DNA from 2 places in the Janthinobacterium foliorum genome. Region 2 is predicted to be linked to the other one. Evidence: riboswitches for the same ligand, from Rfam matches in the RefSeq annotation. Region 2 holds a riboswitch; the other holds the start of a gene.
The links. Region 2 has a riboswitch for thiamine pyrophosphate ahead of ACZ92H_RS07425 (TonB-dependent siderophore receptor). Riboswitches for the same ligand answer to the same signal wherever they lie in the genome.

Region 1 (4,310 bases), on a different contig from region 2:
CACCGTGATGATCTGCGCCTCGGCCGCATCCGTCGCTTCGCGCGTCTGCGGCAAGTCCTTGTATTTTCCGCTGCCCACCAGCAGGCGCGAGGAGTACTGTTTTCCCGCGATGGTCAGCAGGTCGTTGTTTGTTGCGGTATGCATGTATTCTTCCTTAAATTTTTAAACTTCCAAAGAAAACCGTAGCGAGCGGCGATGATTTGTGGCCGAGACGCGCAACCGTGCTAGAGCACGGTGAGCATCGCAGGCCGCAAAGCGCGCCGCGCAGTAGGTTTGCTTGGACGTTTTCAGCCGCCGCCGATGGCGCGGACGATCTCCACCTGATCCTGCGTCTGCAAGACCTGTCCCGGCCACGCCTTGCGCGGCACGACGTTGCGGTTGACGGCCAGCGCCAGCGCCTGGTTTTCCAGCGACAGGGCGGCGATCAATTGGTCCAGGGTCTGCCCGGGCGGCACCTGGTGCGGCGCGCCGTTGAGCGTGATATCGATGAATGCAGTCATCACGCTCCCCTTCAGACCTTGCGATACAGCTCGGCGCCGTTCTTGATGAATTCGATGGCCTTCACTTCCATGCCCTGCTTGAGCGCCTTGTCTTCCGCAATGCCCATGCCGGCCGCGTACTCGCGCACTTCCTGCGTGATCTTCATGGAACAGAAGTGCGGGCCGCACATGGAGCAGAAATGCGCCACCTTGGCCGAATCCTTGGGCAAGGTTTCATCGTGGAATTCACGCGCCTTGTCCGGGTCCAGGCCGATATTGAACTGGTCGTCCCAGCGGAATTCGAAACGGGCTTTCGACAGGGCGTTGTCGCGGATCTGCGCGCCCGGATGGCCCTTCGCCAGGTCGGCCGCATGCGCCGCGATCTTGTAAGTGATGATGCCATCCTTGACGTCATTCTTGTTGGGCAAACCCAGGTGTTCCTTCGGCGTCACGTAGCACAGCATGGCCGTGCCGTACCAGCCGATCAGGGCCGCGCCGATGCCGGACGTGATGTGGTCGTAGCCGGGCGCGATATCGGTGGTCAGCGGTCCCAGGGTATAGAACGGCGCCTCGCCGCACTGGTCCAGCTGCAAGTCCATGTTTTCCTTGATCAATTGCATGGGCACGTGGCCCGGGCCTTCGATCATCACTTGCACGTCGTGCTTCCAGGCAATTTGGGTCAGCTCGCCCAGGGTCTTCAGCTCGCCCAGCTGCGCCTCGTCGTTGGCGTCGTAGATGGAACCGGGACGCAAGCCGTCGCCCAGCGAGAACGAGACGTCATACGCCTTCATGATTTCGCAGATTTCCTCGAAATGCGTGTAGAGGAAGGATTCCTGGTGGTGCGCCAGGCACCATTTGGCCATGATGGAGCCGCCGCGCGAGACGATGCCCGTCAGGCGCTTGGCCGTCATCGGCACGTAGCGCAGCAACACGCCCGCGTGGATGGTGAAGTAGTCGACGCCCTGCTCTGCCTGCTCGATGAGGGTGTCACGGAAGATTTCCCAAGTTAAATCTTCAGCCTTGCCGTTGACCTTTTCCAGAGCCTGGTAGATGGGCACGGTGCCGATGGGCACGGGGCTGTTGCGGATGATCCATTCGCGCGTTTCATGGATATGCTTGCCAGTCGACAGATCCATGACGTTGTCGCCGCCCCAGCGGATGGCCCAGGTCATCTTTTCCACTTCCTCGCCGATGGAAGACGTCACGGCCGAATTGCCGATATTCGCGTTGATTTTCACGAGGAAATTACGGCCGATGATCATCGGTTCCACTTCCGGGTGGTTGATGTTGGCAGGGATGATGGCGCGGCCGCGGGCGATTTCCTCGCGCACGAATTCGGCCGTGATTTCCTGCGGAATGCTGGCGCCGTAAGCCTGGCCCGGGTGCTGGCGGCCCATCAGCTCGGCCAGGCGCTCGCCCATGGGGCCGGATGCCCGCAGTTCGCGCAAATACTCCTGGCGGCGCATGTTTTCACGGATGGCGACGAATTCCATTTCCGGCGTGATGATGCCTTGCCGGGCGTAATGCATCTGCGTCACGTTCCTGCCGGCCACGGCGCGGCGCGGCTTGCGGTGCAGGTTGAAGCGCAGCTCGGCCAGCTTCGGGTCGGCCAGGCGGGCGATGCCGTAGTCGGAGGTCGGGCCCGGCAATTCTTCCGTGTCGGCCCGTTCCATGATCCATGGCAGGCGCGGCGTGTCGAGGCCCGAGCGGATGTCGATCTGCACGTCCGGGTCCGTGTACGGGCCGGAGGTGTCGTAGACGTAGATGGGCGGATTCTTTTCGCCGCCGAACGACGCTTCCGTGTCGGACTGGCTGATTTCGCGCATGGGCACGCGGATGTCGGGGCGACTGCCCTGCACGTAGATCTTGCGGGAATTGGGCAGCGGCGCGATGGCGGCTTCGTCGACCGTGGCGGTGGCGGAGAGGAATTTCGGATTGGCGTTCATTTTGGCTCCTTGGCTAGACTATTTTTAAGCCTGGAGCCAGCTAAGGAGGTTCGGAATTGCGCACGCGGAAAGGCGGGGTGCGGTCATCCTAAAGCTTCCCTTCGCTGGCATTATCCAGATCAGGTTCGGAGGGTATTTCTCACCCGCGCTTGCACCGTGTTTCCACAGCGAAAGGCAGGACCCCTAGCGTTTGCCGCCTTGCGGCAGCGAGCCAATTATACGCGGTTCGCGCCGCGTGGCCAGATGATTTCTTGCAGCTGTCGTCTTTGCGCCTCAGCCCTGTTTTTTCTTGCCCCAGCGCCAGCGCGTCGGTTCGCCCTTCAGCCAGCACACGCCGACGAGCGCACCCGCGATGAGCACTTCGTAGGCGATGTACAGCGCCAGCGCATCCTGTGGCGGGAACAGAAAGGCGCCGCAAGCGAACAAGCCCAGCGCGCTCAAGAAGACCAGCCAGCCCTGCCAGGTGATGGGCATGCCCCAGCCCCAGCCGTAGGTCTTGGCGGGGAACCAGTATTGGGTTGGTGTTTTGTCAGCCATGATGCTTTCCTTGTCGATATGGATGGCGACAAGTATAAATCAGGCCAGGCGCAGGCGTTCGCTGACATCGAGGCCAATGCCCCGGTAGCCGATGAAGCGGCTGCCATTGTCGAACATCGGCTCGCCGCTGACCTGCAGGTATTGCATGCTGCCGTCCGGATTCGTGCGGCTGTAGATGAAATCGAGGAACGGTTCGCGCGCGGCGATCTTGGCGTCGAGCAAGGCCCGTTCGCTGGCGTTCCAGCGCTGCGGTTCTTCCTCTCTGCCGATGCCCAGCATCTCGGCGACGGGACCGGAAAAGCGCGTCAGGTTGCCCTGCGCATCCTGTTCCCAGTACCAGTCGGAGGACAGTTCCGTGAAGCGCTGGAAGCGCGCTTCGCTTTCGCGCAATTCCGCCGTGCGCTCTTCCACCATCTGTTCCAGCGACTTGCTGTACTGGCCCAGCTTCTGGTACAGCAGCCGCACTTCCAGCATGTTGTGGATGCGCGTCTTGACTTCCACCAGGTCGAAGGGCTTGCTGACGAAGTCCTTGGCGCCCGCCTGCAGCGCGCGCAGCTTGTGGCCTGGCTGGGCCGTGATGACCAGCACGGGCAAATAGCTGCCCGCTTCGATGTCGCGCAAGCCTTCCATCACCTCGAAGCCATCCATTTCCGGCATCTGCAAATCGAGCAGGATCAGGTCGTAGCGGTGCTGCTGGTGCAGCGCGCGCACGGCTTGCGGGTCCATGGTGGAGGTGACGCGCGTGTAGCCGGCGCTGCGCAGCACCTGCTCCAGCAACAGGACATTGGCCTCCTGGTCATCGACGATGAGGATGCTGGCGTTCAGGATCTCGGTGGCTTGAAGCATGGCGGTATTCCTAAAAATAAATGCTGAATCAGCGTACTGCATGAGTGTCGTCGGCCAGGCCATGCGCGGCCGCATGGTGCAGGGCCACGTCGAGCGCGTCCATGAATTCGACGACCTTGATCGGCTTGGTCAGATAACGGAAGAAACCCGCTTGCAAGCCTTTTTCGATGTCGCGCGGCACGGCATTGGCCGACAGCGCCATCACGGGAATGTGGCTGGTGAGCGGATCGCCGTGCAGGATGTGCAGGGCGCCAAAGCCGCTGATGCCGGGCAGGTTGATGTCCATCAAGATGACGTCCGGCTGGTAGGTGCGCGCCAGGTCGATGCCCAGGTGCGCATCGATGGCCGTCAGCAATTTCAGATCGCTGCGGCGGGCGATCAATTGCTCCACCAACGCCAGGTTGGCGGGATTGTCTTCCACGTACAGCAGGGTGCGCAGGCTCTCCTGCGGTTCCTGCACCTGCGGCAGCGCGTCGCCATGGCCCAGCACCAGTTTCGGCGC
Region 2 (4,310 bases):
GCCGCTGCCACGCGCTACGACCTCACCCTGGTGACGGCGCCCGACAGCCCGTGGGTGGCCGACGGCTTGCAGCGCGAGTCGGAAGCCGTGCGCCAGCTGATCTACCGCATGCTGCTGGAGGAACTCGACGCGCGCGGCATTGTCTACCACGTGCTGCACGACAGCCTGGAAGCGCGCCTGGTCCAGGCGGCGCCCTTGCTGCAGCAGGCGCTCGATGCAGCGCCTGCCCATCCCCTCGCTTAAAAGTCGAACTGCGCTGACACCTTCAAGGTGCGGCTGGCGCCCGGGAACAGGTAGCCGCCTGCTTCCGGCGTCACGTCGCGCCAGTAGAACTTGTCCGTCACGTTATTGACGGTGGCGCGCAGCACGGCGGGCGTGCCGGCCAGGCGCGTGGCGTAGGCGGCGCCCAGATTGAACACGCTGTACGACGGCACGAAGGTGGTGTTGTTGTTCTCGAACGCCTTCTTGCCCGCATATTCCCAGCTGCCGTTGACGTTCAGGCCCGCCACTTGCGGCACGGCGTAGTCGGCGCGCACGGCCGCCTTGAAGGCGGGCACGTTGGGCACGCGCTTGCCATCGTAGTCGGCGCTGCCCGTGCCGGACTGCTGGCTGTTCAGGGCCGTGATGGATGCGCCCAGGTTCAGGCTGGCGCTGGCCTTGCCCTGCGCCGACAATTCCAGGCCGCGGTGCTGGGCCTGGCCGGCGCGCACGAAGTTGTAGGTGCTCATGCTGCTGTCGAGGTACTGGTTGAATTCCAGGCCCTTGCGGATCTGGAACAGGCTGGCGGCCACCATGAAGTCCGGCGTCAGGTCCGCCTTCACGCCCAATTCGATCTGCTTCGAGCGGCTCGGCGTCAGTTCCACGTTGGCGTTTTCCGCGTAGCGGTCGGCCGTGCCGCCATGTTCCATGCCTTGCGAATACGATGCGTACACGGCGATATTGTCTTGCGGGTTGTACACCAGCGCCACGTTCGGCAGCAGGAAGTCATGCTTGGCGCGGATTTCCGTGTCGGCCTTCAGCACGTACTGATAGCCGTCGACATCGATATGGCGCACGCCGCCATGCAGCTTCCAGTTCGGTGCCAGGCTGACGATGTCCTGCACGAAGACGGATTTTTCCTTGTCGTTGCGCACCAGGCGCACGGGGCCCGTGACGCCATCGGAGGGGGCGACGATGACAGGGCGGTAGATGTTGCTGATGCCCACTTCGTCATACACGTATTTGCCGGCCCGGTCCTTGCGGTTGAAGTACGATACGCCGGCCGTGAATTCGTGGCGCAGGCTGCCCGTGGCGAACTTGCCCTGGATCATGGCTTGCGCGCTCAGCGGTTTTTTCGTCTCGCCCAGGCTGCGGAAGTCCCACACGGAGAAATCGCCGTTGCTGCAGAACACGGGGTTCCAGCCTTCCGGACTGCAGCCATACGGGTAGGCCGTGTAGTCGTCGCGCTTGAATGAGTGCTGGTTGGCCGACAAGGTGGCGTGCCAGTCGTCATTGAAGGCGTACTGGAAGCGCAGGCCCAGGTTGCTGGTGACGGTTTCCACCGGGTGCGTCCACGGCTGCTTGTTGAGCATGGTGTCGGCGCTGACGTTGGCGGGCAGGCTGCCGTTGCTGAGCAGCTGGAAGCCGGGCGCCGTTACTTGCGCCTTGTCCTGGTAGTCGGCGTCCAGTTGCAGCAGGGCTTGCGGCGAGATCTGCCAGTCGAAGGCGCCGGAAATGAATTTCCGGTTGCCATCGGCGCCCTGGATATAGGAGCGCAGGCGCTCGGCCGCCACATTGATGCGGTAGCCGAAGCGCTTGTCTTCCAGGCGTCCGCCCAGGTCGACGGCGCCGTACAGGGTGCCCCGCTCGCGCGCTTCCACGGTGACGCTGCGCAGTGGCGCGTTGGTGGGGCGCTTGACGATGAAGTCGATGACGCCGCCCGGCGCGGCCACGCCCGCCTGCAGGCCGGCCAGGCCTTTCAGCACTTCGATGCGTTCCTTGTTTTCCAGCGGAATTTGCGTATCGCCGGGAATCGCCACGCCATCCTTGCGGTAGCTGGAGTTCGTATCGAGCTTGAAGCCGCGGATGGTGAACTGTTCCGCATAGCCGACGGCGTTGTACGACTCGTTGATGCTGGCGTCGAGCTTGACGGCATCGCTGAGGTTGCGGATTTGCAGGTCCTGCAGTTCCTTTTGCCCGATGACGGTGACGGCGGCCGGCGTTTGCAGCAGCGGCGCGTCGGAAAAGCCGCCGACGGCGGCGCGCTTGGCGGCCGGGGCCTTGCTGGCCGTGACGACCACTTCGGCCATGCTCTGTGCCTGCGGATCGGCGGCGGTCTCGGCGGTGTTGTGCGCGGCAAAGGCTGGTGCGGCAAACGCGTGCAGGATAGCCAGGGTCAATACAGGGCGGGATAAATTCGGTGTGGACATAGATTGCTCGTGGTTCAAGCCGTCTCGGTGAAGAGCACGGCAGGCTGCTTGTTCGGCTGGCGCCAACGCAGGAGCTATCAAAGGAGGGAGGTACTTTGCGCTTTCCTTCGCTGGCATTATCCAGATCAGGTACGAAGGGTATCTCTCACCCGGATAACTGCTCCAGGACCCCTAGCGAATTGATAGCTTAGCATGAACCACGGCCAGCTGTCCCACCCGGCTGACCGTTTTACAACAGTGTCGCGCGAATTTGCAAACGGGGCTACAGGCTCAGTTCCAATACCTTGCGGCTGATGTCCGGCGTCACTTCGCGCTGCTCGCCCAGGGCCGTCATGCCATGCGCTTCCAGCGCGGCGACGACGGCGTCCACGCTGGCATGGTTCAGGCCGTAGTCGGCCAGGCGCGTCTTGACGCCCATATGGCGGAAGAAATATTCCGTGCGGGCGATGGCCGCCTCGATGCGGCCGTCCTCGTCGCCGCCATCGAGTCCCCACACGCGGGCCGCGTATTGCAGCAGCTTGGCGCGCTTGGCCTGCTTGCGCACGCGCAGCATGCTGGGCAGGATGATGGCCAGCGTCTGTGCGTGGTCGAGTTCGTACAGGGCCGTCAATTCATGGCCGATGGCGTGCGTGGACCAGTCCTGCGGCACGCCCACGCCGATCAGGCCGTTCAAGGCCAGGGTGGCGCTCCACATCACGTTGGCGCGCACGTCATAGTCATCCGGCTGCGACAGCGCCTTCGGGCCTTCCTCGATCAGGGTCAGCAGGATGCCTTCGGCGAAGCGGTCCTGCACGCAGGCGTTGACGGGGTAGGTCAGGTATTGCTCCATCACGTGCGCGAAGGCATCGACGACGCCGTTGCCGATCTGGCGCAGCGGCAAGGTAAACGTTTTCGTCGGGTCCAGCACGGAAAATTTCGGATACACCTTGCGGCTCATGAACGAGCGCTTTTCCTGCGTCACCTTGCGCGTGATCACGGCCGAGCCATTCATTTCGGAGCCCGTCGCCGGCAGGGTCAACACGGTGCCGAAGGGCAGGGCGGCTTCGACGATCTTGCCGCCCTTGGCCAGGATGTCCCACGCGTCGCCCTCATGCAGGGCGGCGGCGGCGATGAACTTGGTGCCGTCGACCACGGAACCGCCGCCGACGGCCAGCAGGAAGTCGATGCGCTCGCCTTTCACCAGGGCCACGGCCTGCATCAGCGTTTCGTAGCTGGGATTGGGTTCGATGCCGGCAAATTCCAGCACGGTGTGGCCCGCCAGCGCCGCCTTGACTTCATCGTAGACGCCGTTCTGCCGGATGCTGCCGCCGCCGTAGGTCATGAGCACCCGGGCCTGCGGCGGGATCAGCGCCGTGATGGCGGCGATCTGCCCCTGGCCGAAGAGGATTTGCGTTGGATTGTAAAAGTCGAAATTGAACATGGGGCTCCCGCTGTGTAGGCTAATGCTGAGCCATGATTATGGCCGAACGGGTGGAAACGTGTCGTGGACGCTTGAGCTTTTCGCCCGCGCGGCGGAGAATGCAGCCGATGCCACCACTCACCTGCGCAAAGGAATCCGCATGACTACCGTCCCACTCGAAGAATCCGACTTGCCCGCTACCGCGCTGGACATGCACCGCGCCATCGGCGCCACCATCGCCGCGCTGCAGGCGCTGGACTTGAACAGCCAGCGCTTCGAAGCGTGCACGGACCCGGAACTGCGCCGCGTGCTGGCGCATGCGGGCGACACCAGCCGCAAGGAAGCGGCCATGCTGCTCGAATGGATGCGCCGCCGCGACGCGCGCCTGGACAAGGAAATGAAGGAGGCGCTGTTCAAGGCCGGCCCTATCGTCGCCCAGTACCATTACGATGAGAAGGTTCTGTAACTCTTGGTTTGTTGCCGTGGCGTACCATACGCCACAC

Region 1: it holds a riboswitch for thiamine pyrophosphate, as region 2 does, so the genes downstream of both, thiC (phosphomethylpyrimidine synthase ThiC) here and ACZ92H_RS07425 (TonB-dependent siderophore receptor) in region 2, are expected to answer to the same signal.

Annotation. Positions count from the first base shown of each region.
Region 1 covers NZ_CDXDQE010000018.1:3,016-7,325, forward strand. Annotated here, with positions in the region: gene ACZ92H_RS26970 (thiazole synthase) at 1-144, opposite strand, end outside; gene thiS (sulfur carrier protein ThiS) at 288-500, opposite strand; gene thiC (phosphomethylpyrimidine synthase ThiC) at 512-2,425, opposite strand; TPP riboswitch at 2,505-2,620, opposite strand; gene ACZ92H_RS26985 (hypothetical protein) at 2,699-2,962, opposite strand; gene ACZ92H_RS26990 (response regulator) at 3,002-3,808, opposite strand; gene ACZ92H_RS26995 (hybrid sensor histidine kinase/response regulator) at 3,837-4,310, opposite strand, start outside.
Region 2 covers NZ_CDXDQE010000002.1:665,681-669,990, reverse strand. Annotated here, with positions in the region: gene ACZ92H_RS07430 (AAA family ATPase) at 1-243, shown strand, start outside; gene ACZ92H_RS07425 (TonB-dependent siderophore receptor) at 240-2,408, opposite strand; TPP riboswitch at 2,494-2,591, opposite strand; gene ACZ92H_RS07420 (iron-containing alcohol dehydrogenase) at 2,671-3,828, opposite strand; gene ACZ92H_RS07415 (ferritin family protein) at 3,968-4,273, shown strand.